DNA from 4 places in the Nonomuraea monospora genome. Region 2 is predicted to be linked to each of the others. Evidence: riboswitches for the same ligand, from Rfam matches in the RefSeq annotation. Region 2 holds a riboswitch; each other region holds the start of a gene.
What was found. Region 2 has a riboswitch for thiamine pyrophosphate ahead of ABD331_RS19745 (purine-cytosine permease family protein). Riboswitches for the same ligand answer to the same signal wherever they lie in the genome.
Positions count from the first base shown of each region.

Region 1: it holds a riboswitch for thiamine pyrophosphate, as region 2 does, so the genes downstream of both, ABD331_RS13335 (FAD-dependent oxidoreductase) here and ABD331_RS19745 (purine-cytosine permease family protein) in region 2, are expected to answer to the same signal.
Region 3: it holds a riboswitch for thiamine pyrophosphate, as region 2 does, so the genes downstream of both, thiC (phosphomethylpyrimidine synthase ThiC) here and ABD331_RS19745 (purine-cytosine permease family protein) in region 2, are expected to answer to the same signal.
Region 4: it holds a riboswitch for thiamine pyrophosphate, as region 2 does, so the genes downstream of both, thiD (bifunctional hydroxymethylpyrimidine kinase/phosphomethylpyrimidine kinase) here and ABD331_RS19745 (purine-cytosine permease family protein) in region 2, are expected to answer to the same signal.

Region 1 covers NZ_BAAAQX010000005.1:444,803-452,375, forward strand. Annotated here, with positions in the region: gene ABD331_RS13315 (polyprenyl synthetase family protein) at 1-892, shown strand, start outside; gene thiE (thiamine phosphate synthase) at 940-1,578, opposite strand; gene ABD331_RS13325 (Rv2175c family DNA-binding protein) at 1,556-1,930, opposite strand; gene ABD331_RS13330 (NAD(P)/FAD-dependent oxidoreductase) at 1,961-3,130, opposite strand; TPP riboswitch at 3,184-3,299, shown strand; gene ABD331_RS13335 (FAD-dependent oxidoreductase) at 3,268-4,605, shown strand; gene thiS (sulfur carrier protein ThiS) at 4,602-4,802, shown strand; gene ABD331_RS13345 (thiazole synthase) at 4,795-5,550, shown strand; gene pknB (Stk1 family PASTA domain-containing Ser/Thr kinase) at 5,721-7,573, shown strand, end outside.
Region 2 covers NZ_BAAAQX010000009.1:114,725-122,297, forward strand. Annotated here, with positions in the region: gene ABD331_RS19720 (TenA family protein) at 1-198, shown strand, start outside; gene ABD331_RS19725 (Fpg/Nei family DNA glycosylase) at 229-1,107, shown strand; gene ABD331_RS19730 (MFS transporter) at 1,157-2,554, opposite strand; gene ABD331_RS19735 (winged helix-turn-helix transcriptional regulator) at 2,676-3,065, shown strand; gene ABD331_RS19740 (rhodanese-like domain-containing protein) at 3,062-3,385, shown strand; TPP riboswitch at 3,462-3,575, shown strand; gene ABD331_RS19745 (purine-cytosine permease family protein) at 3,566-4,885, shown strand; gene ABD331_RS19750 (methylated-DNA--[protein]-cysteine S-methyltransferase) at 4,845-5,423, opposite strand; gene ABD331_RS19755 (ATP-binding protein) at 5,517-7,385, shown strand; gene ABD331_RS19760 (ATP-binding protein) at 7,528-7,573, shown strand, end outside.
Region 3 covers NZ_BAAAQX010000003.1:4,632-12,204, forward strand. Annotated here, with positions in the region: gene ABD331_RS06530 (AIM24 family protein) at 1-149, shown strand, start outside; gene ABD331_RS06535 (ArsR/SmtB family transcription factor) at 276-578, shown strand; gene ABD331_RS06540 (YbaK/prolyl-tRNA synthetase associated domain-containing protein) at 568-1,074, shown strand; gene ABD331_RS06545 (cellulose binding domain-containing protein) at 1,370-2,416, opposite strand; gene ABD331_RS06550 (universal stress protein) at 2,525-3,343, opposite strand; gene ABD331_RS06555 (hypothetical protein) at 3,355-3,705, opposite strand; TPP riboswitch at 3,796-3,908, shown strand; gene thiC (phosphomethylpyrimidine synthase ThiC) at 3,901-5,445, shown strand; gene ABD331_RS06565 (hypothetical protein) at 5,583-5,894, shown strand; gene ABD331_RS06570 (SDR family oxidoreductase) at 5,891-6,742, opposite strand; gene ABD331_RS06575 (glycine betaine ABC transporter substrate-binding protein) at 6,783-7,573, opposite strand, start outside.
Region 4 covers NZ_BAAAQX010000048.1:75,370-82,942, reverse strand. Annotated here, with positions in the region: gene ABD331_RS53090 (carbon starvation CstA family protein) at 1-923, shown strand, start outside; gene tenA (thiaminase II) at 909-1,577, opposite strand; gene thiD (bifunctional hydroxymethylpyrimidine kinase/phosphomethylpyrimidine kinase) at 1,585-2,388, opposite strand; TPP riboswitch at 2,382-2,477, opposite strand; gene ABD331_RS53075 (MFS transporter) at 2,493-3,791, opposite strand; gene ABD331_RS53070 (alpha/beta fold hydrolase) at 3,969-5,240, shown strand; gene ABD331_RS53065 (aldehyde dehydrogenase family protein) at 5,237-6,697, shown strand; gene ABD331_RS53060 (NAD(P)-dependent oxidoreductase) at 6,710-7,573, shown strand, end outside.

The DNA of each region.
Region 1 (7,573 bases), on a different contig from region 2:
GGGCTGGCGCGGCGCCGGCGGCGCCGACGACCCCGGCATCTTCACCGCCTCCGCCTCACTGGAGCTGCTCCAGGCCAGCGCGCTGGTGCACGACGACGTGATGGACAAGAGCGACCTGCGCAGGGGCATGCCGTCCGCGCACCGCCGCTTCCAGGCGATGCACGAGAAGTCCGGCTGGTACGGCTCCGCCGAGCAGTTCGGCGAAGGCGCCGCGATCCTGCTCGGCAACCTGCTGCTCATCTGGGCGGGCGAGATGTGGCGGGCCAGCGGCCTGCCCCGCGAGTCCCTGGACGTGGCCCAGCCCTTCCACGACCACATGCGCAGCGAGCTGATGTGCGGCCAGTACCTCGACCTGCTGGAGCAGGCCAACGGCGAGAACACCTTCGAGTCGGCGCTGCGCGTGGCGCTGTTCAAGAGCGGCAAGTACTCGGTCGAGCAGCCGCTCAGGCTCGGCCTCGCCCTCGCCGCCCGCGAGCTGGCGCCGTGGATGGACGAGCTGTGCACCGGGTACGGGCGGCGCGTCGGGATCGCCTTCCAGCTCCGCGACGACATCCTCGGCGTCTTCGGCGACCCGGCGCAGACCGGCAAGCCCGCGGGCGACGACCTGCGGGAGGGCAAGCGCACCATGCTCGTCGCCCGCACCCTGGCCGCCGCCTCCGCCTCGGACGCCGAGACCGTGCGGCTGCTGCTGGGGGATCCGGGGCTGGACGAGAAGGGGGTCGCCACGTTGCGGGAGATCATCGACGGGACGGGGGCCCTGCGGGAGTGTGAGGACCTGATCGGCGAGTATCTGGGGCAGGCGCTGGAGGCGCTCGACGCGGCGCCGGTCACGCCCGAGTCCCGCAGCGCGCTGACGGAGCTCGCCATCGCGGCCACGTCCCGCAAGACCTGATCAGCGTTGACGGAGGCGCCCGTGGCGAGAGCGGGCGCCCCGGTCGCTCAGCCGCCTGACAGTCGTTTGGCGAACTCCGCAGCCGCCGCCCCAGGGTCGTCGGCGTCGGTGATCGCCCGTACCACCACCACGCGCCGCACCCCGTACGACATCACCTCGTCCAGATTCCCGAGGTCGATGCCGCCGATCCCGAACCACGGCCGCGAGGTCTCCAGCGACGCCGCGTGCCGCAGCAGCGGCGGCCCCGGAGCCGGGCGGCCCGGCTTGGTGGGGGTGGGCCAGGTGGGGCCACAGCAGAAGTAGTCGACGCCCTCCTCCACTGCCGCGGCGGAAGCCTCGGCGGCGGAGTGGGTGGACCGTCCGATGACGATGTCGTCGCCGAGTATCTCTCGCGCGACCGTCACAGGAAGGTCGTCCTGCCCCAGGTGGAGCACGTCGGGCCGGGCGGCGTAGGCGATGTCCGCCCGGTCGTTGACGGCCAGCAGCTTGCCGTGCCGGTCGCAGGCGTCGCGGAAGACTTCGAGGAGCGCGAGTTCTTCGCGTGCCTCCAGGCCCTTCTCCCGCAGTTGGATGATGTCCACGCCTGAGGCCAGCACCGAGTCGAGGAACTCTGCCAGATCGCCGCGGTCGCGGCGGCCGTCTGTGCAGAGATAGAGGCGGGCCTCAGAAAGCGAGGGCTTGGGCACGCCGCTTGACCTCTGTGTGACGGCCGGCCTTGATCGCCTCTATGGGCGACCCTGGCAGGGACTCGTCTGGGGTGAAGAGCCAGCGCAGCGACTCGACGTCGTCGTAGCCGGCGTCCTGCAACACGGTCAGTGTGCCGGGCAGGCCCTTCATCACGTCCTTTCCATCGAGGAACACCGCGGGCACCTGCGGCCCGCCGCTGCCCCGGCGTACGCCGAGGAGCTTGTGGTCCCGGAGGAGTTGCTTGGCCCGCCCGATCGGAAGATCAAGGCGCGAGGCCACTTCGGGGAGAGTGAGCCACTCTTCAACGAGTTGGTCGGTCTCCCGGTCGATCTGTGCAACAGAAAGCGTCACGAAACCACAACTACCACATGCCGTGCTTGCTCAAACAACACAATCTCGTAGGGGTACTTGTGGATCTACCAGGCGTTCCGCATCGAGGCGTGAACCGGCTTCGATGATACGGCGCCCCTGGACGAGATCGCGCGGCCGGTCCACGGCCAGCACCGCGGCGAGAGTGTCGTCCGCGGTGAGCCACACGGCCGACCACTTTCCCTCGGGTTCGCCCCGATGGACGAGCCGATCGCCCGCCGGGTGATGGCCCGCGTACTGCAGCATGTGCCCGAACTGCTCCGACCAGAAGTACGGCACCGGATCGTAGACCGCCTCCTCCCCCAGCAGCGTCGCGGCGGCGACCTCGGGGGCGTTCAGCGCGGTGTCCCAGTGCTCCACGCGCAGCCTGGTCCGCCAGCGGCGCGACCACCAGGCGGCGCAGTCGCCGACCGCGACGACGCCCGGCAGGGACGTGCGCAGGTGCTCGTCGGTGACCACGCCGTTGTGCAGGTCGATGTCGGCGTCGGCGAGCCACTCGATCGCCGGGCGCACGCCGATGCCGGTGACGACCACGTGGGCCTCGACGAACTCGCCGCCCACGAGCTGCACGCCGCCCTCGTCCACGGAGTCGACCATGGTGCCGAACCGCACGTCGATGCCGTCGTACCAGGGCAGGGTGCGCCCGCCCAGCTCGGTGCCGAGTGCCGTGGCGAGCGGGGTGGCGGCGCTCTCGACGACCGTCACGACGCAGCCCGCGCGGCGGGCCGCGGTGGCGACCTCCGCGCCGATCCAGCCGGCCCCGATGATCGCGACCCGGGCGCCGGGGACGAGCATCGCGCGCAGCTCGTGCGCGTCGTCGAGGGTGCGCAGGACGTGCTGCGGGCCGTCGCCCGGCAGCCGGATCGGGTCGGCGCCGGTCGCGATGACCAGGCCGTCGTAGGCGACCTCGCCCTCGGTGGTCTCCACGACGCCCGCGCGCAGCGACTTGGCGGTGACGCCCGGCCAGAACTCCACGCCCAGCGCGTCGAGGTCGGTGTCGACGTAGCTGGTGTCGCTCTCGCCCTTCAGCACCGCCTTGGACAGCGGCGGGCGGTCATAGGGCCGATGGCGCTCCTGCCCGATCAGGGTGATCCGGCCGGTGAAGCCGCGCCCGCGCAGGGCCTCCACCGTACGCACTCCGGCCAGGCCCGCTCCCACCACCACGACATGGTTCACGTTCATGACCATAACGGGGGGCGTGCGTGGACGCCGCACCGAGGCCGTAGGCTGGTTGACGTAAGACGCGCGGGAGTCCGGCCGTTACCGGGCTGAGAGGAAGGCTTTACGGGCCTTCGACCGCAAGACACCTGATCCGGATCATGCCGGCGAAGGGAGCGCATGTGGATGTGATCGTCGGTGGCGGGGTCGTCGGGCTGTCGGTGGCCTGGCGGATGGCCCGCTCAGGGCGGGCCGTCACCGTGGTGGATCCGGCCCCCGGCAGAGGGGCGTCCTACGCGGCGGCGGGGATGCTGGCCCCGGTCAGCGAGGTGACCTTCACGGAGGCGCCGCTGCTGCGGCTGGGGGTGGCGTCGCTGCGCCGCTGGCCCGCCTTCGCCGCCGAACTGGCCGCCGACGCGGGCCTGACCCCGGACGCCACGCCCGTCCAGGACGCAGCGCCAGGCTCGGACGCGCCGCCACTCTCGGACGCGAGGCCAGGCTCGGACACGGGACCAGGCTCGGGTGTCGGGCCAGGCTCGGGCGTCGCGCCGGGCTCAAGGCCCGCGCCGGGATCAGGGCCCGCGCCGGGCTCGGGCGCGAGGCCGGGCGTCTCGGGGGCCGGGCCGGGGTTCGCTGATGTGCGGGGGCTGGATCTGCGGGCGGACGGGACGCTGGACGTCGCGTTCGGAGCCGACGACCTGGAGGCGCTCGGCGAGCTGGCCGCGTACATGGAGGAGCTGGGCCTGCCGGTCGAGCGGCTCACCGGCCGCGAGTGCCGCCGCCTGGAGCCCATGCTCGCCCCCTCCGTGCGCGGCGGCCTCCTGGCCCCGGGCGACGCGTGGGTGGACCCCAGGCGCGTGACGGCGGCCCTGCTGTCCGCGCTGGAGCGGCGGGGCGTCCCCGTGGTGCGGGCGCGCGCGTCCGAGCTGCTGCGGGACGGCGACCGCGTCTCAGGGGTACGCCTGGCGCCACCCGAGTCAGAAAACGGCACGGGCGGCGAGGTGCGCGGCGAGCGGGTCGTGCTGGCGGCAGGGGCGTGGAGCTCGGAGCTGGCCGAGGTGCCGGTGCGGCCGGTCAAGGGCCAGATCATGCGGTTGCGCTCGCCGCAGCCGCTGCTCAGCCGGTGCGTACGCGGCACGGTGCACGGCTCGTCCGTCTACCTGGTCCCCCGGGGCGACGGCGAGCTGGTGGTCGGGGCCACGCAGGAGGAGATGGGCTTCGACACCAAGGTGACGGCGGGCGGGCTCTACGAGCTGCTGCGGGACGCCAGGGAGCTGGTGCCGGGCGTCACCGAGCTGGAGGTCGCCGACGTGGTGGCGGGGCTGCGGCCTGGAACGCCGGACAACCTGCCGCTGATCGGCCCGAGCGGGACGCCGGGCCTGGTGTACGCGACGGGGCATCACCGGGGCGGCGTGCTGCTCGCCCCGCTGACGACCGCGATGTTGCTGGGCGAGGAGAGCGAGCTGGCGGCGCTGTGCGCGCCGGGGAGATTTTCATGATTGTTGTGATCAACGGGGCTGCCCACGAGGTGGCGGACGGCATGACCGTGGCTCAGGCCGTGCATACCCTGACCTCGGCCACCACCGGAGTGGCCGTGGCCGTGAACGACGAGGTGGTCACGCGCGGCGCCTGGGAGACGACGGCGCTGCGCGACCGTGACCGCATGGAGGTTCTGACGGCGGTGCAAGGTGGATGATCTGATCATCGCCGGGGAGAAGTTCTCCTCCCGGCTCATCATGGGAACGGGCGGCGCGCCCTCGCTGGAGGTGCTGGACCAGGCGCTGGCGGCCTCGGGCACCGAGCTGACCACGGTGGCGATGCGCCGGCTCGACCCCGCGGCGCGCGGCTCCGTCCTGGACGTGCTGCGCGAGCGCGACATCAAGGTGCTGCCCAACACGGCGGGCTGCTTCACCGCGGGCGAGGCCGTGCTGACGGCCCGGCTGGCCAGGGAGGCCCTGGAGACGAACTGGGTCAAGCTGGAGGTCATCGCGGACGAGCGCACGCTGCTGCCCGACCCGATCGAGACGTTCGACGCGGCGGAGCGGCTGGTGGCCGACGGGTTCGTGGTGCTGCCGTACATCGGTGACGACCCGGCGCTGGCGCGGCGGCTGGAGCAGGCGGGCTGCGCGGCCGTGATGCCTCTGGGCGCGCCGATCGGGTCGGGGCTCGGCATCCGCAACCCGCACAACATCGAGCTGATCGTGGAGGCCGCCTCGGTGCCGGTGATCCTCGACGCGGGCATCGGCACGGCCAGTGACGCCGCGCTGGCGATGGAGCTGGGCTGCGACGCCGTCCTGCTGGCCACGGCCGTCACCAGGGCGCAGCGGCCCGACCTGATGGCGTCGGCGATGAGGTCGGCCGTGGTGGCGGGGCGGCTGGCCCGGCAGGCGGGCCGCATCCCGCGCCGCCGCTACGCCGAGGCGTCCTCCCCCATGACGCCCTGACACGCCGTGGAGCGTCCGTCATGACGCTCTGACACGCCGGGGCGTCCCCATGAGATTCAGCCCTCAGACGCGGTGGAACCGGGGGCGGAGGCGTTCCGTCGAGAACGTCTCCGCATCGGTTTCGGGCGCTGAGGCCATGCCGGTGGCAAAACGCCCGTAAACTCAGCGGGGTGGATACGACGACTGCGGACCCCCTGGTCGGGCGGCTCCTCGATGGGCGCTACCGCATCGAGAGCCGGATCGCCCGGGGCGGTATGGCGACCGTCTACCTCGCGCTGGACATCCGGCTCGACCGGACGGTGGCGCTGAAGGTCATGCACCGATCGCTCGCCGAGGACCCGGCGTTCGTCCGGAGGTTCATCGGCGAGGCCAAGTCGGTCGCCAGCCTCTCGCACCCCAACGTGGTGCACGTCTTCGACCAGGGCACCGACAACGACGTCGTCTACCTGTCGATGGAGTACGTCCCGGGCCGCACCCTGCGCGACATCCTGAGGGACCGCGGCAGGCTGCCCGCCCGGGAGGCGCTCGAGATCATGATCCCGGTGCTCGCCGCACTCGGCGCCGCCCACCAGGCCGGGATGGTCCACCGCGACGTGAAGCCCGAGAACGTCCTGATGACCGACGACGGCCGGGTCAAGGTCGTCGACTTCGGTCTGGCCAAGGCGATCGAGGCGACGAACCAGACCCGTACCGGCGTGATGATCGGCACGGTCGGCTACATGGCGCCGGAGCAGGTCATCACCGGCGCCGCCGACGTGCGCAGCGACGTGTACGCCGCGGGCATCATGCTGTTCGAGCTGGTGACGGGGCAGCAGCCGTACGACGGGGAGACCCCGATGTCGGTGGCCTACCGGCACGTCCACGACACGGTCCCCGCGCCGTCGTCGGTGGTGCCGGAGGTGCCGCCGCTGGTCGACACGCTGGTGGCGAGCGCGACCGCGCGCGAGCCCGAGCACCGCCCCGCCGACGCGACCGCGATGCTGGTGGCCGCCGTGGACGCGCACCGCATGCTGCCGCGCACCACGATCCCGCCGGGCACCGGCCCGGTCATGTCGCACTCGCAGCCGCTCGGCCCGCCCCAGGGCACGGTGGCGATGCCGTTCGGCTCTCCGCCGCCGCCCGGCTCGCCGTCCATGCCGCAGGCCGCGGCGGGGCACACGCTGATCCAGCCGCGGGCCGACGCGCCCCCGCAGCGGCGCGGGTTCCGGCCCAACTGGTTCCTGGTGCTGCTCGCCGCCGTCATGGTGGTCGCGGTCGGGCTGACGGGCTGGTACTTCTCCCAGCCCGAGTACGTCACCGTGCCCGACCTCGTCGGCCAGAACCTGGCCGCCGCCGAGAAGAACCTCACCAGCGCCGGGCTGCTGATGCGCAAGGCCGAGGGCCAGTACGACGAGAAGGTGGCCGAGGGCCTGGTCCTCAGCACCGACCCGGCGGCCAAGTCGGAGCTGGAGAAGGGCTCCACGATCACGCTGGTGCCCTCGCTCGGGCCCAAGCGCATCGTGGTGCCCAACGTCGAGGGCAAGACCGCGAACGAGGCGCGCGCCGAGATCGCCGGGGCCGGGCTGAGCGTCGGCACGGTCAAGCGGCTGGCCAACCCGGACGTCGAGCGCGACCGGGTGATCCGCACCTCGCCGCAGTCGGGCGAGAGGCTGAAGGAAGGCGCCAAGGTCAACATCTACGTCAGCGCCGGGCTCACCATGCCCGACGTGAACGGGATGCCGAAGGACCAGGCCGCCGAGTTCCTCAGCCGTCAGGGCTTCAACGTGCAGGTCAACGAGGTCGACGACGACGCCGAGCCGTGCACCGTGATCGCCCAGGCGCCCAAGGCGAAGTCCGAGGTGGACAAGGGGGCGCAGGTGATGGTGACGGTGGCGCGCTGCCAGACCGACATCTGGGACTTCTTCCGCAAGCACGGCGAGGCCCGGGACGACGAGCAGTTCGCGCTGGTGCCCGGGGTGATCGGCAAGAACGTCAACGACGCCAAGGCCGAGCTGGAGGCGCTGGGCTTCCGGGTGCAGGTGCA
Region 2 (7,573 bases):
GGGCGGATCCTGGCGGAGAACCCGCCCAAGGAGCCGCGCTACCGGGCCTGGGTGGACACCTACGCGGATCCGGGGTTCGCGGCGCTCACCGCGCGGATCGGGCAGATGATCGACGAAGCCCGGCCGGACGTGGACCGCGCCGAGGAGGTGTTCACCGAGGGGATGACGCACGAGCTGGCGTTCTGGGACGTTCCGTGAACATGGGGTGGCGGCACGTACCCTGGTGGTATGCCCGAACTTCCCGAAGTGGAGTCCCTTGCCGGCTTCCTGCGCGAGCGGGCGGTCGGCCGCACGATCCTCGGGGTCGACGTGGTCGCCATCCAGGCGCTGAAGACGTTCGACCCGCCGGTCACCGCGCTCGGCGGGCTGACCGTCACGGGCGTGGCCCGGCACGGCAAGTTCCTCGACCTCGACTGCGACGGCCTGCACCTGGTCATCCACCTGGCCCGCGCGGGGTGGCTGCGCTGGCGTGACGACCTGTCCGCGGCCAAGCCGGTGCGGCCGGGCAAGGGGCCGCTGGCGGTACGGGTGAGGCTGGCGCCGGACGACGAGGGCCTGGCGCCCGGCTTCGAGCTGACCGAGGCCGGGACCCAGAAGCGCCTCGCCGTCTATGTCACGAAAAATCCGGACGAGATCCCGAACGTCGCCACGCTCGGCCCCGACCCCCTCGCCGACTCCTTCACCGTCGAGGCGCTCAAGCGGATCATCGGCGGCAACCGCACCCAGATCAAGGGCCTCCTGCGCGACCAGAAGGTGATCGCGGGCATCGGGAACGCCTACTCCGACGAGGTGCTGCACGCCGCCAAGATGTCCCCGTTCAAGATCGCGGCAACGCTGACCGACGCGCAGATCGCCGACCTGCACGAGGCCATCGTCACCACGCTGCGCGACGCGGTCGAGCGCGCGCACGGGCTGGCGGCCAAGGACCTGAAGGCGGAGAAGAAGTCGGGCCTGCGGGTGCACAACCGGGCGGGGCAGCCCTGCGACGTGTGCGGCGACACGATCAGGGAGGTCTCGTTCGCCGACTCGTCGCTGCAGTACTGCCCCACCTGCCAGACAGGCGGCAAGCCGCTGGCCGACCGCCGCCTGTCCAAGCTGCTCAAGTAGCGCTCGCCTGCCCAAAGCTGCTCAGGTAGCGCTCGCCTGGTGAAGCTGCTCAGGTAGCGCTCAGCACCTCTTCCCGGACCCGGGCGCGCAGGCCCGCGACCGCGATGACGGCTGCCAGCAGCGTGGCCGTGACGGGCACCACCAGGGCCGTGCGCATCGCGTCCAGCCCGGCCTCCGCCCCCGTCATCCCGCCCAGGGCCGCCACGTTGACGGCGGTCACCATGGACAGCCCCAGGGCCGCGCCGAACTGGAACGAGGAGTTGATCAGCCCACCGGCCAGCCCCTGCTCGTGCCCGGCGATCCCGTCCGTGGCCACGATCGTCAGCGGCCCGTACACGAAGGCGAACATCAGGCCGATCAGCAGCATCGACGGCAGCATCGCCGCGTACGTCCAGTCCAGGCCCACCCCGAGGAACAGCGCGTAGGCCAGCAGGCCCGACAGCAGCCCGCCGAGCACCACCCTGGCGTTGCCGAACCGGTTGACCAGCCACGGCGTCAGCACGGGGGCCAGCACCACGTCCACGGCCGCCGCCAGCATGGCCAGCCCGGTCTGGACGGCGGACCAGCCGCGCAGCTCCTGCAGGTAGAGGGTGACCAGGAACTGGAAGCCGAAGAACGAGGCCGTGAGCAGCGCGGCCATCACGTTCGCGCGGACCAGCGGGCGCGAGCGCAGGATGCCGAGCCGGACGAGGGGGCTGGCTGAGCGGCGCTCCACGGCCACGAAGAGCGCCAGCAGGGCCAGGCCGGCCGCGAAGGCGCCGATGGTCAGGAGGGGGCCGTCCGAGAGGTGCTCCAGGCGTACGACGCCGTAGACGAGCAGGATCATCGCGCCGGTGACGCTGACGGCGCCCGCCACGTCGAAGCCGCCCGCCGCGGGCGGCGCCTCCTGGTCCCTGATCAGGACGACGGCGGCCAGCAGGATCACCAGCGCCAGCGCCACCGGGGCGAAGAACACCCAGCGCCAGCCGATCGCGGTCAGCAGCCCGCCGATCACCAGCCCGAGCGCGAAACCGCCCGCGGCCGTGCCCGCGTAGACCAGCAGGGCCCGGTTGCGCTGCGGGCCTTCAGGGAAGTTGGTGGTGATCAGTGACAGGCCGGCGGGCGTCATGAACGCGGCGGCCACCCCGGTGACGAACCTGGCCACCAGCAGCACCCACCCCTCGGTCGCGAAGCCGCCGAGGCCGGAGAAGAGCAGGAACACCACCAGCCAGAGCAGGAACATCCGCCGCCGTCCCAGCAGGTCGGCCGCCCGGCCGCCGAGCAGCATGAAGCCGCCGTAGCCGAGCACGTACGCGCTCACCACCCCGCTCAGCATGCCGGTGGACAGCCCCAGGTCTGCCCGGATGGACGGCAGGGCGACGTTCAGCATGGCCACGTCGATGCCCTCCAGGAAGATGGCGCCGCACAGCACGATCAGTACGCCCCAGGTGCGGGCGGTGACAGGCACAACAAACCCCCGGTTACGAATAGGCAGGTCGGTTATCTCTTGTAACCGCCCACATCATGCGACAGCATGAAATCCTGTGGAAGACGGCACTTTGAGATCACTCAGTTATTGCGAAGGCACCGTGGACGACGACTACGACGTGCGCCAGTGGGACGTGCGCGAGGACTGCGAGGTCCGGCAGATCCTGGACCGCATCGCCGACAAGTGGTCGCTGCTGGTGATCGCCCTGCTCGACTGCCAGAGCCTGCGCTTCACCCAGCTCCGCCGCGAGATCGACGGCATCAGCCAGCGCATGCTCAGCGTCACCCTGCGCCAGCTCGAACGCGACGGCCTGGTCAGCCGGAAGGTCCATCCGGTGGTGCCGCCGCGCGTGGACTACGCGCTGACGCCGCTCGGCCGCACGCTGCACGAGACCATCAAGTCGCTGGTGACGTGGACCGAGTCGCACCAGGAGGAGATCATCGCGGCGCGTGCCGCCTACGACGCGCGGCGCGAGATGATGGAGCCATGACCGTTCCTGAGATCGAGGCCACCGCCGTCCCCTCCGACGCCTACCTGCTCGACGTCCGCGAGCAGGACGAATGGCTGGCCGGCCACGCCCCGGAGGCCGTGCACATCCCCATGACGCAGATCCAGGGCCGGGTCGAGGAGGTGCCCGCCGACCGCACGGTCTACGTGGTGTGCCGGGTGGGCGGCCGGTCCATGAACGTGGCGGCCTGGCTCAACCAGCTCGGGCGTGACGCGGTCAACGTGGGCGGCGGCATGCAGGCGTGGGAGTCGGCGCGCAAGCCGATGGTGAGCGAGACGGGGCAGCCGCCGTACGTCGCCTGAAGCCGAGCCGGCGGGCGCTGGAACCTACCCACTATGGCGGTTCTGTCGTCATTGGGGCATGATGAGGGCACAAACTACAGATCGTCGCGGGAGCTCGGGGTGCCGGGCTGAGAGGGCAGCAACACAGCCGCTGCCGACCGCCTGAACCTGTCCGGGTAATGCCGGCGTAGGGAGTGTGCGATGACGCATGTCGCCGACGAAGTTCCGCTGACACTCGAAGGCCGGCCGCCGAGGACGCTGGGCGTGCTCGACCAGGGCGCGCTCTGGGCGAACCTCGGCGTCAGCCTCCTCGGCTTCTCCGGGGCGATGTTCCTGGTCAACCCGCTCGGCGACGCCCCGCTCAGCCTCGCGGCGGCACTGGTGGCGACCGTGGTCGGCAGCCTGATCGGCACCGCCATGGTGGGCCTGTCGGCCATTCCGGGCACGCAGACGGGGCAGCCGTCGATGGTGCTGCTGCGCGGGCTGTTCGGGGCGCGCATCTCCTACGCGCCGACCCTGCTGAACATCGTGCAGATGCTCGGCTGGGGCGCCTTCGAGCTGTGGGTGATCGCCACGGGCGCGGGCGCGATCTTCCCCGCGGTGCCGTACGCGGTGTGGGTGATCGTGGCGGGGGTGCTGACCACCGCGCTGTCGATCTGGCCGCTCGGCTCGATCCGCGTGCTGCGCAGGTACGTCACCATCGGCGTGATCATCGCCATGGTCTGGTTCGCCTGGTTCTTCCTGCGTGAGGCGCCCGCGCAGGAGGGCGGCACGTGGATCGCCTTCCCCGCCGCGGTCGACTACGTGATCGCCCTGTCGGTGTCGTGGGTGCCGATGGCCGCCGACTTCGCCCGGCACTCCCGCTCCACCGGCGCCGCCTTCACCGGCGTGGTCGGCGGCTACACGCTGGCCCAGGTGGCCTGCCTGGGGCTGGGCGTCTACGCGGTGGCCATCGCGGGCGACGCGGACGCCGTCTTCGGCACGTTCGTCGCGGTGCCGCTGGGCGCGCTGTTCTTCGCGATCCTGGTGCTGCGCGAGACCGACCAGTCCTTCGCCAACGTCTACTCCACCACGGTCTCGCTGCAGAACCTGATGCCGCGCGTGGACCGGCGCGTCTTCTCCGTCGTCATCGGGGTGCTCACCGTCGTGATCGCCCTGCTCGTGGACGTGACCTCGTACGGCGCGTTCCTGGGCGTGATCGGGGCGGTGTTCGTGCCGATGTTCGCCGTGCTGGCCGTGGACTACTTCCTGCTGGGCGGCGCCCGCCGCTGGAACACCGCCGAGCACGCGCCCTCGCGCTGGCCGATGCTGGTGCCGTGGGCGCTCGGCTTCGCGGCCTACTGGCTGACGACCTCGACGCCGACCATCGCGGCCTGGGACGAGCTCTGGGCGGACGCGCGCGGCGCCATCGGCTTCACCCGGCAGGTGTGGATGAACGGGGCGCTGGGCGGCGCCCTGGTGGCCGCGGTGGTCACCCTGCTCATCGGCCTGGTGCTGCGGAGGCCTTCCGTTCGACGTTGAGCAGGTGCTGCTTGGCGGACTGGCCGCCCGCGTAGTCGCCGAGCGCGCCGTCCTCGCGCACCACCCGGTGGCAGGGCACGATCACGCAGACGGGGTTGGAGGCCAGCGCGTTGCCGATCGCCCGCAGCGCGCGCGGCCGGCCGATGCTCTCGCCGATGTGCTCCAGCGTCGTGGTGGTGCCGTAGGGCACGGCGATGGTCTTCTGCAGCACGGACCGCGCGAACGGGGTGGCCAGCCGCAGGTCGACCGGCACGGTGAAGGTGCGCAGCCGCCCGGAGAAGTACGCGTCCAGCTCTCTGCGCACCGGGTCGAGCCGCCTGGCATCGGGCCCGATGAACGTGCCCACGTGCCTGCTGACCAGCTCGTACACGTCGTTCTCCGCCTCGAAGCTGCAGGCGGCGACGCCCTTGCCCGTCACGGCCAGCACCAGCCTGCCCACGGCGCCGTCGTAGGTGCCGAAGGCGATGTCGGGCGGCGTCTCGCCCCGATAGGTGCTGGAGGTCACCCGCAACAGGGCATCGAGATCGTTGCTCGACATGCCTCGCACCCTCCACCGCCGGGAATCACCGTGACGGCAGCGTATCGGACGGATCTCCCGACGCACCCACCGCACCGCGTGCACTATGGAGTGGTGGGGGACGAATGGGCCGGTAGTGACGATGAGATCGCTCGCGCGGCGCTCGCCAGCTCGCCCAACGCCGTCGTGGCGCTCGACAGGGACCAGACCGTGCTGGTCTGGAACGCCGCGGCGGAGCGGGTGTTCGGCTGGAGCGCGGAGGAGGTGGTCGGTCGCAGGCCGCCCATCGTGCCCGACGAGCTGACGACCGAGCACACCGCCGCGCTGGAGCGGGTGCGCACCGGCGAGCCGGTCTCGCTGCGCACCAGACGGCTGCACAGCAACGGCACCCTGCTCGACCTGCGGGTGGACATCAGCGCGTTGCGCCTGGGCAGCGCTGTGGCGGGCTACGTGTGCGTCTACCACCCGGCGCTGGCCGACCACGTGGCCAGGGAGCGGGTGGCGCGCCGGGCCAGGCTCGTCCGCCGGCTCACCGACGTGGTCGGCGACATCAACTCCGAGCTGGAGCTGTCGGCCGTGCTCGACCGGATCTCGGCCAGCCTGACCGAGCTGACCGGGGCGGACGCGGGCGGGTTCGTGCTCATCGAAGGCGAGCGGCTGCGGCTGGTCAGCACGTACCAGTTGCCCGCCTCGATCAGGGGCACCACCACCGAGCTGCGCACGAGCCTGGTGGACAAACTTTTACGCACGGGCAAGACCGTGATGCTGGAGTCGAACGGGCTCGACGACCTGGTGTGGGCGCGGCTGGGCGGGCTGCACACGATCGCGCTGGGGCTGGCGGCCGTGGGCGGTCGGCCGTACGGCGCGCTCTACGCGCTGTTCGCCAACAGCACGCCGGGACACCTGGAGCTGGAGCTGCTGGAGCTGCTGGCCGGGCACGCGGGCATCGCGGTCGGCAACGCGGTGGCCTACCAGGAGGCGGTGCGGCAGCGGGCGCACGAGCGCGCCGTGTTCGACGCCAGCGCCGACGGCATCGCCGTGCTCGACCAGAGCGGCCGCGTCGTGCGCTGGAACCCGGCGGCGGCCGAGCTGACCGCGTTGCACGGCGAGACCGTCATCGGCGGCCCGCCGCCGTTCCCCGTGCCGGTGGCCGGGGAGAAGGGCACCTTCCAGCTCGACAACGGGCGGTGGCTGGACGTGGTCAGCGCGCAGATCGAGGAGACCGGCGAGGTCGTCGTGGACTTCCGCGACGTGACCGCGGCCAAGGAGCTGGAGGAGGCCAAGGACCTGTTCCTGGCCACCACCAGCCACGAGCTGCGCACGCCGATCACGATCGTGCGCGGGTTCGCCAGCACACTCGACTCGCGCTGGGACAAGATGGGCGACCCCGAGCGCCGCTCGGCCGTGCACACGATCGCCGAGCGGGCCAGGTCGCTGGGCGAGCTGATGGACCACCTGCTGCTGGGCGCCAGGGCGGGGGCCGACGAGCTGAAGGTGCGGATCGAGGAGTTCGACCTCGCAGGGCGGATCCACGGGGCCACTCTGGGGCTGCCCGATCTGTCGGACAAGCACCGGGTGGAGGTGGAGCTGCCTGACGGGCTGCCGTACGTGCTGGGCGACCCCCTGGCCACCGACATCATTCTCGGCCAGCTTCTGGAGAACGCGTTCAAGTACTCGCCGAGGGGCGGGCTCATCACCGTGGGGGCCTGGCCGGAAGAGGACAACGTGGTCGTCGTGGTCGATGATGAGGGAGTCGGTATCGCCCCGCCTGACCGGGAGCGGATCTTTGAGCGGTTCGTCCAGGTGGACAGCGGCGACCGGAGACGGTTTGGTGGAGTGGGGCTCGGGCTCTACATCGTCCGCAGTCTCGCCAGGGCACAGGGGGGAGATGTCAGCGCGCATCCGAGGCCAGGAGGAGGCACCAGAATGCGACTTGTACTCAGGTGTGCTTCCCCTATCCGATCCGACACACCGATGCGGTAACGAGGTGGTCACGGTTGAGCTGATCTATCGTCCAATGTGTACAAGCTGTGATCGAGATGCGGTTTCTGGGATCGAGTAACGGGGCATTTCGGTCGTACCGGGGAGTGTTCCCGCGGGGGGCACGGGTAACGGGGAGGTGGGTGTGTCAAGCGTGGTGCTGCTGCCGTACGCGCCGTCCAGCGTTGCCG
Region 3 (7,573 bases), on a different contig from region 2:
GGTTGCAGGTGGGGGTCAACCGGACGATGAAGGTGGGGGCGTTGATCGGGCGGGGGAGTGGGGAGGCCATGCAGTTGGCGTTCAGGGGGCAGGGGTTCGTGCTGGTGCAGGCCAGTGAGGGTGCTCCCGTGGTGCAGGCCGCCCGCTGATCAGAGGGCGCCGAGGGTGCTCCTGTGGTGCGGGAGTCTCGCTGGTCAGAGGGCGGCGAGGGAGTTGGGCGTTCAGGTGATCAAATGGAAGTAGACAGGTAATTAGCTAATTGCCATAATGCCTATGTGCTGGACGTCGACCTGGTCAAGGCGCTGGCCAATGACAAGAGGCTGCTGATCCTGCAGTGGCTGCGTGATCCTGAGCGCCACTTCCCGCCGCAACGCGACGGCGACCTCGTACGTGACGGCGTCTGCTCGCTCTTCATCGCCGAGAAGCTGAACGTGAGCCAGCCGACCTGCGGCGAGCATCTCAAGGTGCTCGCCAAGGCGGGCCTGATCCGCGGCACCAAGATCAAGCAGTGGGTGTTCTACCAGCGCGACGAGGACCGGATCGCCGCCGCGAAGGAGTTGTTGAGCAGTGACTGGTGAGGAGCCGTACGCCGCCTACGAGCGCCTGATCGCCGACATGGACGCCGCGGGAGCGCGCTACCGGGTGATCGACCACGCCCCCGAAGGCCGGACGGAGCTGGTCAGCGCGTTGCGCGGGAACGACGTGTCGCAGGCCGCCAAGTGCCTGATCGTGATGGTCAAGATCGGTAAGAAGCAGACGCGGCACGTGCTGGCCGTCGTTCCCGGTGACGCGCGGCTCGATCTGCAGGCGGTCAAGGCGCTGCTCGACGGCACGTACGTGGCCTTCGCCAGTACGGAGAAGGCCGAGGAACTGGCGGGCAGCGTGAGCGGGACGGTGCTGCCGTTCAGCTACGATCCCCGGCTTGAGCTGGTGGCGGATCCGTCCCTGCTGGAGCAGCCTGAGCTGTACTTCAATGCGGGCAGGCTCGACCGTTCCGTGGCGCTCGCCACCGACGACTACGTGAAGCTGGCGGCGCCCCGCCTGGCGCCCATCACGAGCAGCAGCAGCAACTAGGCCGCGTCACGAGCGAGCGAACCGAGGTCCCCCCGGGGGCGCGCTGCCAGCACCGCGCCATACGCCGTTCGGCATGAGCAGCATCACGCCCTGAGCAGGCCGGTCGGGATGGGCTTGGACGGCGTCGCCGGGTCGCCCGAGGGGGCGAGCTTGGGGAAGACGAGGTGAGCGCTCATCACCGCGTCCACCCCCGGTGGCACTTGGGCGGCGCGTCGATGCGCTCCCGCCGCCGGCGAGCAAGGAACCAAGCGAGTAAGGAAACCGAGGCCCCGCCGCGACCGACGGGGCCAAGGGCTCACGAGCAAGTGGGCGTAGGAGCGGTGTTGACGCCGTTCCAAGACCCCAGGAACCCGAACGTGGTGGAGGCCCCAGGCGCAAGCACCCCGTTCCACGAAGCGTTGCGCACAGTCACAGCAGCCCCGCTGGCACTGAGCGTGCCACCCCAAAGCTGCGTAACCTGCTGCCCGTTGGCGAAAGTCCAACCCACCACCCAAGCCGACCGAGACACACTCCCGGTGTTCTGAACGGTGACCTCCCCCTGGAACCCTCCCTGCCACTGCCCAGTCATCTTGTACGTAGCCGTGCACCCCCCAGGAGGCGGCGTGACGGTAGAGGTGACGGTCGGCGTAGCAGTGCCACCACCGGCCAGCGCATCGACGACCGCTGGGTACCACTTGTCGGACATCTTCTGGTCGCCGGCGGCGTTCGGGTGCACGCCGTCATAGGTGTCGGTGCTGGTGCTGAAGCCGGTCCACTGGTCCACGACGGTGACGGGCGACTGCGCGGTGGAGGTGGCGGCGGCCCAGGCGGGGATGGCGTTGTTGAAGTTCACGGTGCGCTGAGCACATTCGGCACAGCTCGACGGATTCATCGGAATGATCTTGGCGACGAGGATCTTCATGGTCGGCTTGCTGGCCCGCATCTGGTTGACCAGCGTGGTGAACGCGCTGAGGATCGTCGCCGGCGCGATGTTGCTCCACACGTCGTTGGTGCCGAGGTGCATGATCACGATGTCGGGCTGGGTGGCGGAGAGCCAGCCGGGCAGCAGGTTCTGGTTGGCGATGTTGGTGGCGAGGTAGCCGCCGTGTCCTTCGTTGTCGCCGTCGTGGGCGACCCCGCAGCCCTGCGGCGGGAGGGTGCCGACGAAGTCGATGTTGGTCTGGCCGGCGCTCTGGAGGCGGTTCCACAGCAGGGCCCGCCAGCAGCCGGGGGATCCGGTGATCGAGTCGCCGAGGGGCATGATCCTGATCGGGGCGGCGCTGGCCGTGGCCGTGGTGGCGAATAACACCGCCGCGGCCAGCGCCACCAGCGCGGCCAGCACGGAGCCGGTCTTGCTGCGCATCGTGTGCTCTCCCGTCGTAGGCCTGCGCAGATCGTAGGAGCGGCCGCTCGGAGCGGGAAAGCGTGACGATCATGGCGAGGCTCTGACCTGGGAGGACGGATGTAAGTTTCAGCCGCCGCGGACCACCGCCAGCGGGCAGGGGGCGTGGTGCAGGAGGGCCTGGCTGATCGAGCCGATGAGCATGCCCGCGAGCTGTCCGTGGCCGCGCGAGCCCACGACGAGCAGGTCGGCGCGCCGGGCGGCCTCCTTGAGCACCTCGACGGGGTGCCCGTGCACGACCTCGGCCACGACGTGCACGGTGGGGTGCCGCTCCCGGTGCCCGTTGAGCGACTCCTTCAGGGTGCGCAGGGTGTCCTGCTCGCTCTCGCGGGAGGCGGGCTCGAAGCCGCCGGCGTGCGGCCAGGCCCAGGCCCGCACGGCACGCAGCCTGGCGCCGCGCAGCTCGGCCTCGGTGAAGGCGAACTCGAGCGCGTCGGCGGCGCCGGGCGAGCCGTCCGTCCCTGCCACGACCTCGCCGCGCGGGGAGGCGGGCGGCTCGTGGATGAGGACGACGTCCGTACGCGCGTGCGCCGCGACCCCGTACGCGACGGAGCCGACCAGCAGGCCCCGCACCCCGCCGATGCCGCGGCTGCCGACGACCAGCAGCTCGGCCCCCTCAGAGGCCTTGACCAGCGCGGAGCGCGGGTCGCCGGGGAGCAGCACGCCTTCCAGCGACACCTTTGGCCACACGTGTCGCGCGCGTTCGCAGGCGGCGTTGAGCACGGTCTCGGCGCCGTCGCGCATCCACTGGGCCACCTCGGCGTAGCGGACGGCGCCCTCGCACACCCACTTCGGCACGGCGTGCGCCACGGTCAGCGGCTCCTGCCGCAGCTCGGCCTCGGCGGCGGCCCAGCCGGCGGCCTCCAGCCCGGTACGGGAGCCATCCACCCCTACGACGATCATGACAGCGCGTAACACTCGACCTCGGCGCGGCGGAACGGCACCCCCTGCGCCTCGGAGTCGCGGGCACACCTGCGCTCGGACTTGCTGAGCCGCAGCGTGCCGCAGACGGTGACGCCGGAGTACGTGCGGCAGTCGAGCGCCGGGTCGATCCGGCCGATGCGGTACATGCGCTTGACGGCCGCGCGGCACTTCGCCTTCCCCGTGTCGGCGTAGCGGCACTGGGCGATCAGAGTGTCGTACTGTTCCTGGCTGACTTCGTGCTGACTCATGCCGTCCCCGGCGGCGGCGGTGGCGCCGGACGCGGCCAGCACGACAAGTAGTCCTGCGACAGCGGCGAATCTCTTCATGTTTCCCCTGATGGGGACCGTACCGCTCACGGCGATCGCCAAACCTCCCCGCGCGGGTTTCGGGCGGGGCGGCGCGTGGGTACGATCACCGCCGACCAACGCGGGAGCCCGGTGGAGACCGGGCTGAGAGGACGGCTGACAGCCGCCGACCGCCAGAACCTGCTCCGGATAATGCCGGCGAAGGGAGTTTGCGCGATGTCGAGCGCGCGTTTTTCCAAGGTTTACAGCGGTGAGCTGCGGGTGCCGATGCGTCAGGTGCACCTGTCCAACGGCTCGTCGGTGACGCTGTACGACACTTCGGGCCCGTACACCGACCCCGCCTACGCGCCTGACCTGCGGCGCGGGCTGCCGCACCGGCGCGAGCGGTGGATCCGCGAGCGCGCGGAGCAGGGGCACCCGGTCACGCAGGTCGGGTGCGCCCGGCGCGGGCTGGTGACCAGGGAGATGGAGTTCGTGGCGGTGCGCGAGGGCGTCACCCCCGAGTTCGTACGTCAGGAGGTCGCGGCGGGCCGGGCCATCATCCCCGCGAACGTCAACCACCCCGAGACCGAGCCGATGATCATCGGCCGCGCGTTCCTGGTGAAGATCAACGCCAACCTCGGCAACTCCGCCGTCACCTCCTCCATCGAGGAGGAGGTCGAGAAGATGACCTGGGCGACCCGCTGGGGCGCCGACACGATCATGGACCTGTCCACCGGCGCCGACATCCACGAGACCCGCGAGTGGATCCTGCGCAACTCGCCGGTCCCGGTCGGCACCGTGCCCATCTACCAGGCGCTGGAGAAGGTCAAGGGCCGGCCGGAGCTGCTGTCGTGGGAGGTCTACCGCGACACGCTGATCGAGCAGTGCGAGCAGGGCGTCGACTACGTGACGGTGCACGCGGGAGTGCGGCTGGCGCACGTGCCGCTCACCGCGGGGCGCAAGACGGGGATCGTCTCGCGCGGCGGCTCGATCATGGCCGCCTGGTGCCTGGCGCACCACCGCGAGAGCTTCCTGTACGAGAACTTCGCCGAGATGTGCGAGATCCTGGCCCGCTACGACGTGTCGTACTCGCTCGGCGACGGCCTGCGCCCCGGCTCGATCGCGGACGCCAACGACGAGGCCCAGTTCGCCGAGCTGCGCACGCTGGGCGAGCTGACGGGGATCGCCAGGCAGCACGACGTCCAGGTGATGATCGAAGGGCCGGGACACGTCCCGATGCACAAGATCAAGGAGAACGTCGACCTGCAGCGCGAGCTCTGCGACGACGCCCCCTTCTACACGCTCGGCCCGCTCGTGACGGACATCGCGCCCGGCTACGATCACATCACCTCGGGCATCGGGGCCGCCATGATCGGCTGGTTCGGCACGGCGATGCTCTGCTACGTCACCCCCAAGGAGCACCTCGGCCTGCCCGACAGGGACGACGTCAAGACCGGCGTGATCACGTACAAGATCGCCGCGCACGCCGCCGACCTGGCCAAGGGCCATCCGCAGGCGCAGGCGTGGGACGACGCGCTGTCCGACGCGCGCTTCGAGTTCCGCTGGGAGGACCAGTTCGACCTGTCGCTGGACCCCGGGACGGCCCGCACGTTCCACGACGAGACGCTGCCGGCCGCGCCCGCCAAGACCGCGCACTTCTGCTCGATGTGCGGCCCGAAGTTCTGCTCGATGCGGATCAGCCACGAGATCAGGGACGCCGGGTACGCGGAGAAGGCGGCCGAGTTCCGGCGGCTCGGGGGCACGCTCTACGTGGAGTGACGCATTGTCCAATGTCCAAAGCCGCAGGTCTGGACATAGATGACGTGGTTTCCCGCTCTTGCGGTGGCAACGTGACAGTGAGCCCGGCGCGGCAGGGGCGCCGGGTCTCCCACGACCACAGGAAGAGAGGATCTCTCGTGTCGATCAGCACTCGTGTGGCGGCCGTCGCCGCGGCGTCCGTCGTCGTCGCAGGGCTCGCCGCCACCCCGGCCTCCGCGGACGTGCACCGGGGGGTGGCCGGGTGCTTCGCCTGGTCCTGGGGTGACGGGAACACCTCGGTGACCGTGTACTGGCACAACCGCTGCAGGACCAAGCACAAGATCACCATCAAGTACAGCCTGAGCTGGACCTACAAGACGTACACGGCCACCGTCGGCGGCGGCGGCAAGGGGCACAAGAAGTTCCAGACCGCCTCGATCGTGTCCATCAAGGACTCGGGCCGGGCCTAACCCGGCAGCGTCTCGCCGCCGATCGGGGCCAGGACCTCGCCCGTGTAGTACGACGACAGCCGGTTCGAGGCGAAGAACACGTACGAAGGGGCGATCTCGTCCGGATCGGCCGCCCGCCCCATCGGCACCTGCTTGCCGAAGCTCTCCACCTTCTCCTGCGGCATGGTGGCCGGGATCAGCGGCGTCCACACCGGCCCTGGGGCGACGGCGTTGACCCTGATACCGCGCTCCACCAGGTTCTGCGCCATGGAGTAGGTGAAGGCGTTGATCGCGCCCTTGGTGGCGGCGTAGTCGATGAGCGACTTGTTGCCGCGCAGGCCGTTGATCGACGAGGTGTTCACGATGGCCGCGCCCTCGCGCAGATGCGGGAGCGCGGCCTTCGTGACGCGGTAGTAGCTGTGGATGTTGACGGCGAACGTGTGCTCCCACTGCTCGTCGTCCAGCTCCTCAAGGCCGCTCACCGGCGCCTGGTAGGCCACGTTGTTCACCAGCACGTCCAGCCCGCCCAGCTCGGACACCGTCTGCTCGACGACGGCGGAGCAGTGGGCGCGGTCGGCCAGGTCGCCGGGCAGCAGCACGCAGCGCCGGCCGGTCTCCTCGACCAGCTTGCGGGTGTGCGCGGCGTCCTCGTGCTCCGTGAGGTACGCGATCGCGACGTCCGCGCCCTCCTTGGCGAACGCCACCGCGACCGCCCGCCCGATGCCGGAATCACCGCCCGTGATCAGCGCCTTCTTGCCGCTGAGCAGGTCGCGGCCGACGTAGTCGCGCATCTCGTCGCGCGGCTCCGGCGCCATCTCGCCGGTACGGCCGGGGTAGGGCTGGTTCTGGGGTGGTGGTGTCTGCGCCATGTCCAGCGGCCTGCCCCTGTTCGGGTATGGCTAACGCCAGCTACCGCACGAAACCGTGTGACCTGAGCCAGTCGCGGGCCACCAGCACGGGCACGTCGCCGTCCACGTCCACCTGGGCGTTGAGGTCCTGCATCACCTGGTTGGTCAGCTTGGCGCTGATCGGCGCGAAGATGCGGGCGATCTCCGGGTGCGCGTCGGCGACCGGGCGGCGCATCGTCACCGCCGCGTTGTACTGCGGGAAGAAGTGCCTGTCGTCGTCCAGCAGGACCAGGCCGAGCGCCCTGATCCGGCCGTCGGTCGTGCTGGTCAGGGCCAGCGCGCACTGGCCGCTGGAGATCGCGCTGTACAGGATGCCGACCGCCACCCTGCGGACGTTCCCCCTCGGGACATCCTCGCCGTAGGTCAGGCCGTAGCCCCGCAGCATGCCGAGGAAGCCGTCGTCCCTGCCGAAGGTCTCGTGGTCGACGCAGAACGTGCGCTGCGCCACCGGGATCCTCGTCACGTCGGAGATCTTCGTCAGGCCGTACCTCTCGGCCGTGGCGCGGGTGACGGCGAGCGAGTAGCTGTTGTTCAGCGGGGCGGGCGGCAGCCAGACGATGCCGTTCCTGCGCAGGTCCAGGTCGCGGACGGCCACGTACTGCCCCTGCGCGTCCGGGATCGGGTCGGTCTGGCCCAGGTAGGTGATCCAGGCCGTGCCGGTGTACTCCCACATCAGGTCGGCGTCGCCCCTGGTCAGCGAGGCGCGGGCGTTCACGCTGCCCTGCACGTTGGTCTGGTCGGTCACGTCCGCGCCGGCGGCGGTGAGGGCCAGCACCGCGATCTTGCCGAGGA
Region 4 (7,573 bases), on a different contig from region 2:
CCGTCCAGACCGCCGCCGAGGCGGTCACCAACATGGGCTTCGTCATCACGCCGCAGGATCTGCAGGCCGCCGCGGCGGCCGTGCAGGAGGAGACGCTGATCGCCAGGACGGGCGGCGCGCCCACGCTGGCCGTGGGCATCTCGCAGATCTTCTCCGGCTTCCTCGGCGGCGCGGGGCTGCAGGCGTTCTGGTACCACTTCGCGATCATGTTCGAGGCGCTGTTCATCCTCACCACCGTGGACGCCGGCACGCGGGTGGGCCGGTTCATGCTCCAGGACACGCTGGGCAACCTGTGGAAGCCGATCTCGCGGGTGAGCTGGTGGCCAGGGCTGGTGGTGACCAGCGCCGTGGTCGTGGCCGCCTGGGGATACTTCCTCTACCAGGGCGTCAACGACCCGCTCGGCGGCATCAACCAGCTCTTCCCGCTGTTCGGCATCGCCAATCAGCTCCTGGCCGCCGTGGCGCTCACCGTGGCCACGACCCTGCTGATCAAGAGCGGGCGGCTCAAATGGGCCTGGGTGACGGGCGTGCCGCTGGCCTGGGACGCGGCTGTCACGCTGACCGCCAGCTACCAGAAGGTGTTCTCGCCCGACCCGACGCTCGGCTTCTTCGCCCAGCGCGACCGCTACCAGGCCGCGCTCGACCAGGGGCGGATCCTCCCTCCCGCCAAGTCGACCGGCGCGATGCAGCAGATCGTGGTCAACTCCACCGTGGACGGCATCCTGGCGGCGCTGTTCGCGGTCCTGATCATCGTGGTGATCCTCGACGCCGCCCGCGTCTGGTTCAAGGCGATCAGGGTGCGGGAGCCGCTGCCGAGCACGGAGGCGCCGTTCGAGGAGTCCAAGATCTACGCCCCGGCCGGGCTCATCGCCACCAAGGAGGAGAAGGAGGCGATGGCGAAGGCGTCCTCATCGAGCGGTTAGCCACCGCTCCGTCGGCCAGGTCTCGCGCCGCCACGCGCTGTCCCAGAACATCCACTCGTACGCCGCCGCCCGGCAGTACGCCCGCGCCATCGCCTCGCGGGTGTCCGGCCCCGCGGCGGCGGCGAGCCGGTCGGCGATGGCCTTGGCCTGCTCGACGGAGGCCGCGAAGCCGGGGTCGGCGTAGGTGGAGATCCACTTGCCGTACGGGTGGCCGCCGGTGTCGCCGGCCCGCTTCAGCAGGGCGGCGCCGACGTCCTGGTAGATCCAGAAGCACGGCAGCACCGCCGCCACGATCTCCGGGTAGGGCGCGCTCAGCGCGGTGGCCTGCAGATACGACGCGTACGCCAGGCAGGTCGGCGAGGTCGGCCCCGAGGCGTCGAGCTCCTCGATGTACCCGGCGTGCAGCAGGCGCTCGGCCGCCAGCGCCGTGTGCGCGCTCCGCGCCCAGAACGCCGCGTCGTCCGGGGCGGCGGCCCGCACCGAGGCGGTGGCCAGCACCTTGGCGAACGCCTCCAGGTAGCGGGCGTCCTGCACCATGTAGAACCCGAACCGGTCGCGGTCGAGGGTGCCGTCGCCGAGTGCGGTGATGAAGGGGTGCTCGTGGATGGCGCGCATCAGCTCGGCCGTGCGCTGCCAGACGTCGTCGCAGAACATGCCGCCCCTACCAGATCGCGTGGAAGTGGTGGACGGGGCCGTGGCCCGAGCCGACGTGCAGGCTGTCGGCCGCGCGCAGCGCCTCGGTCAGGTAGGTCTTGGCCGCCCGCACCGCGCCCGCCCAGTCGTCGTGCCGGGGGCGCAGCGCCGCGATGGCCGACGACAGCGTGCAGCCCGTGCCGTGCGTGTTCTTCGTGTTCACGCGGGGCGCGGCCAGCTCGATCGTGCCCTCCGGCGTCGCCAGCACGTCCACGCAGGTGTCGCCGTCGAGGTGGCCGCCCTTGAGCAGCACCTGCCGCGCGCCCAGCGCCCGCAGCCGCGCCGCCTGCCCGTGCATCGCGGCCAGGCTCCCGGCCGGCTCCTCGCCGAGCAGGTCGGCCGCCTCCGGCAGGTTGGGGGTGATCAGGTCGACGCGGGGCAGCAGCGTCTCGCGCAGCGCCGCCACCGCGTCGGCGGGCAGCAGCCGGTCGCCGCTCTTGGCCACCATGACCGGGTCGAGCACGACGTAGGCGGGCCGGTAGGTGTCGAGCGCCGCCGCCACCGCCTTGATCAGCGCCGCGTTGCCGAGCATGCCGATCTTCACGGCGTCGGCGGGCACGTCGGTCAGCAGGGTGTCGAGCTGCTCGGCCACGAACGCGGCCGGCACCTCGTGGATGCCGGTGACGCCGGTGGTGGTCTGCGCGACCAGCGCGGTGACGACGGTCATGCCGTACGCGCCGAGCGCCGAGAAGGTCTTCAGGTCAGCCTGGATCCCGGCGCCGCCGCTGGGATCGGTGCCCGCGATGGACAGGACTTTGGGAACAGCGCTCACGGCCGTGACGTCCCTTCGCTAGTCCGAACTAGATCAGGTTCGACGGGTGTGATCTCAGCCCGGCCCTCCGGGCACCCCGCGTCATCGGCCACAATAACAGGCGCTCAGACCTCGACGGCGTGGGCCTCCCGGGTGGTGGCGGCGCGGGTGGCCAGATAGGTGGCGACGATGGTGATCAGCCCGGCCGCGATCATGTAGGGCGGGATGCCGGCGATGGCGCTGCCCGCCGCCGCCTGCAGCGAGGTCAGGATCACCGGCGCGAAGCCGCCGCCGAGCATGCCGCCGATCTGGTAGCCGAGCGAGGCGCCGCTGTAGCGGACGCGGGCGCTGAACATGTCGGCGAACAGGGCGGCGAGCGGCCCGTACATGGCGGGGTGGATGACCGACAGGCCGAGGATCGTGGCCAGGCCCAGCACGAGCGGCGAGCCCGTGTCGATGAGCAGGAAGAACGGGTAGGCGTACAGGATGAAGGCGATGGTGCCGCCCAGGAACACCTTGCGGCGGCCGATCCGGTCCGACAGCGCCGCGAACGCCGGGATCGTGATCACCTCCAGGGCGGCGGCGATGGAGACGATGAGCAGCACCGTGCCGCGCTCCATCTTCAGCTCGGTGGTGGCGTAGGTGAGGATGTACGTGCCGAACAGGTAGAACTGCAGGAAGGGCGCGATGCAGGCGCCGAAGGCCAGCAGCAGGTTCTTCGGGTGGCGGCGGATGGCCTCGACGACCGGCAGCCGCGCCGGCCCGCCCGACTGCTTGACCTTCTCGAAGTCGGGCGTCTCCGCCAGCCGCAGCCGGATCACCAGGCCGACCAGCAGCAGCGCCACGCTGCACAGGAACGGCACCCGCCAGCCCCAGCTCAGGAAGTCGTCCTTGGGCAGCAGCGAGACCAGCGCGAACGCGGCCGAGGCGAGCACCAGCCCGGCGGGCGCGCCGGACTGCGGCCAGCTCCCGTGGTAGCCGCGCCGGTTCTCGGGCGAGTGCTCGACCGCCATCAGCACGGCCCCGCCCCACTCGCCGCCGACCGCGAAGCCCTGCAGCAGCCGCAGCACGACCAGCAGGACGGGCGCGAGCACGCCGAGTGAGTCGTAGGTGGGCAGCAGGCCGATCAGGAACGTGGCCGCGCCCATGATGAACAGGCTCAGGACCAGCATCGACTTGCGGCCGAGCCGGTCGCCGAAGTGGCCGAAGACGATCCCGCCCAGCGGGCGGACCACGAAGCCGGCGCCGAAGACCGCGAAGGCGGCGAGCGTGCCGGCGACGTCGGAGAACGTCGGGAAGAAGAGTTGGTTGAAGATCAGTGCGGCGGCCGTGCCGTAGATGAAGAAGTCGTACCACTCGATGGTGGTGCCGATGAAGCTGGCGAGCACGACCTGCCTGATCGGTTGCTGGTTCTGGGGGGTCACAGGCGCTGCCTCTCTGCCTTGCACCCGGCCGCACGGTGGGGTGCCGGAGCGTGTGAGGAGCGAGTGTATGCAACGGTATCCCGATATTGTCAATGGTTGGCCGCTGTGGTTGACACGAACCCCGAAGAGTGGATATCTCCGTATTCAACGGTATACATCGCACTTGAGGAGGTGACCGTGAGGCTGGCGGAGCGGGCCGACGACTGGCACGCGGCCTGCGCGGCCGACACCGCGCTGGCGGCACTGGGCTGCCGCGGCGAGGTCGGTTTCGGCATCAGGGCCGGGGACGAGGCGGTGACGTTCGGCTTCCACGACGGAAGGCCGGTCGGCGCCGCCCGGCGGACCGACTTCGAGGTGGCCGCCGACCCCGAGGCGTGGCGGGAGTTCTTCTCGGCCGAGCCCCGGCCGCCGCACCACCACCTCTTCGGGATGCTCATGCGCGTCCCCGGCACCGCCGTCACCGGCGACGAGGTGTGCTTCGCCCAGCACGCCCACCTGGTGCGGCGGGTGCTGGAGATCGGCCGCGCGGTCATCGCGGGCCCACCACCCGCGCCGCCCGCGCCGACCGCGCCGCCCGCAGCTTCGGCGGCGGCGCGGGTGGATCGCATCGAGGGGCGTTACCTGTGGGCCGAGGTGGGCCAGGAGCCCGTGCGGCTGTTCTACGAGCACGCGGGCACCGGCCGCGACGTGCTCCTCCTGCACACCGCGGGCGCCGACGCCCGCCAGTTCCACCACCTCATGAACGACGACCGCCTGACGGAGCGCTGCCACCTGGTCGCCTTCGACCTGCCCTGGCACGGACGCTCCGGCGGCCCGCCGAGCGAGCACCCCGGCGCGTACGCGCTGGACACCGACCGCTACGTGGCCACGATCATGGCCGTGATCGAGGCACTGAACCTCGACGACCCGATCGTGGTCGGCTGCTCGATGGGCGGCGAGATCTGCCTGGAGCTGGCCCTGCGCCACCCTGACAGGCTCGGCGGCGTCGTGGCCTGCGAGGCCGCCGACCACGTGCCGGGCAGGCAGGTCGGCTGGGCCCGCGACCCGAGGGTGAACCAGACGCTGTTCGTGCCGGAATGGGTGGAGGGGCTGATGGCCCCGCAGAGCCCGCCGGAGCACCGGCGCGAGGTGTGGTGGGGCTACTCCCAGGGCGGCTTCGGCACGTTCGCCGGGGACATCCTGTTCTACAGCGGCGACTGGGACGCCCGCGACCGGGTCGGCCGCATCGACACGGCCCGCTGCCCGGTGGTGATGCTGACCGGCGAGTACGACTACTCGTGCACGCCGGAGATGTCCCGGCGGACGGCCGGGCGCATCCCGGGCGCGGTCTTCAGGACCATGCCGGGGCTCGGCCACTTCCCGATGGCCGAGAACCCGGCGGAGTTCGCCGGGCACCTGCTCAGGGCGCTGGACGAGATCGACGGCAAGACGAGGGAGACGGCCGGATGAGATATCGCATGCTGATCGGCGGCGAGCGGGTGGACGCCACCGGCGACCGCAGGCTCGCGGCGGTCAGCCCGTACACGGGGGCGGAGTTCGCCACGGTGCCCGACGCCACGGCCGCCGACGTGACCGCGGCGGTCAGTGCGGCGGCGGAGGCGTTCGAGAGCACCTGGGCGGCGACGCCGGGCGTGGCGCGGGCGCGGCTGATGCACCGGCTGGCCGACCTGATCGAGGAGCGCGCCGACGAGCTGGGCCGCCTGGAGAGCACCGACAACGGCAAGCTGCTGAAGGAGACCGCCGGGCAGGCCAGGTTCGCCGCGCGCAACTACCGGTTCTTCGCCGGGTACGCGGACAAGCTGTACGGCCGCACGATCCCGCTGGACAACCCGGACACCCTGGACTACACGCTGCGCGAGCCCGTGGGCGTGGCGGCGCTCGTTACGGCCTGGAACTCCCCGATGCAGCTCCTGGCCAACAAGCTCGCCCCCGCGCTGGCCACCGGCAACTGCGTGGTGATCAAACCGTCGGAGCACGCCTCCGCCACCACGCTGGAGCTGGCCGACTTGGTGGACCGCGCCGGCTTCCCGCCCGGCGTGATCAACATCGTGACCGGCGGCGCCGAGGCGGGCACCGCCCTGGTCGCGGATCCGCGCCTGGGCCGCATCAGCTTCACCGGCAGCGTCGCCACCGGCCAGGCCATCGCCGCCACGGCGGCCCGCACGCTCGTCCCCGTCACCCTGGAGCTGGGCGGCAAGTCGCCGAACCTCGTCTTCGCCGACGCCGACCTCGACGCCGCGATCGCCGGCGCGATGGCCGGGATCTTCGCCGCGGGCGGCCAGACCTGCATCGCGGGCAGCCGCCTGCTCGTCGAGCGGCCCGTCTACCAGCGGGTCGTGGACGAGCTGGCGCGGCGCGCGGACGCCATCAAACTGGGCGACCCGCTGCTGCCGGACACCCAGATGGGCCCGGTGGCCAACGCGCCGCAGCACGAGCGCATCCAGCGGATGATCGCGGCAGGGGACGAGGCGGGCGCGCGCCGGGTCACCACCGAGCGGGAGGTGCCGGACCAGGGGCTGTTCGTCCGGCCGACCGTCTTCGCCGACGTGCACAACGGCATGCCGATCGCCAGGGAGGAGATCTTCGGCCCGGTGCTGAGCGTCATCCCGTTCGGCGACGAGGAGGAGGCCGTCGCGATCGCCAACGACAGCGACTTCGGGCTGGCCTCCGGCATCTGGACCACCAGCCTGGCCCGCGCCCACCGGGTCGCCAAGCGGCTGGTCGCGGGCACCGTCTGGGTCAACACCTACCGGGCGAGCGCGGCGCAGGCGCCGTTCGGCGGCACCCGCATGTCCGGGTACGGCCGCGAGCGCGGCGAGGAGGCCATGGAGGAGTACCTGCGCACCAAGAACGTCATGATCGACCTGTCCGGCCGGGCCGCCGACCCGTTCGCCATGCGGACCTGAAGGGAACGCCACATGAGATCACCAGTGGGGCTGTGCGGCCTCGGCAACATGGGGTCCGCGATCGCGCGGCGGCTGCGCGAGACGTACCCCGTGCTCGCCTACGACCTCGACCCGGCCCGCACCGCGACCGCCGCCGAGCTGGACGGGGTCACCGCGGCCGAGTCCGCCGCGGCCCTCGCCGAGGCGGAGACGGTCGTGCTGTCGCTGCCGACCCCGGCCGCCTCGGCGCAGGCCGCCGCCGCGATCGCGCCCGGCATGCGCCCGGGGTCGCTGATCGTCGAGACCAGCACGGTCAACCCGGCCGACATGCACCGGCTGCGCGAGCTGTGCGCGCCGCACGGGGTCCGCGTGCTCGACGCCGCCATCCTGTCCGGCGTGGCGCAGATGGCGGCGGGCACGTCCACGCTGCTCATCGGCGGCGACGAGGAGGACGTCGCGCGCGCCCGCCCGCTGCTCGACGCGCTCGCGCCCCGGCAGCTCGTGCTCGGCGGGATCGGCGCGGGCATGGCCGCCAAGGTCATCAACAACGCCGTCGCGCACGCCGTCATGGTCGTGCTGGCCGAGGCCGGCGCGATGGCGGCGGCCACCGGCGTGTCCGAGCGGCGGCTCGCCGAGCTGCTGGCCGACCCCGAGGCCGGGCTCACCCGCCCGCTCACCCACCGCTTCCTGGAGCGCGTCCTGCCCGGCGACTACGAGGGCGGCATGCCGACCGCCGCCGCCCGCAAGGACTCCACGCTCGCGCTGGCCCTGGCCCAGGACGCCGGCATCCCGCTGTTCGCCATCCAGGCCTGCCACAGCGTGTACGAGATCGCCGTCGGCGGCGGGCTGGGCCGCCAGGACTACGCCTCGATCGCCACCCTGTGGGAGCACTGGACC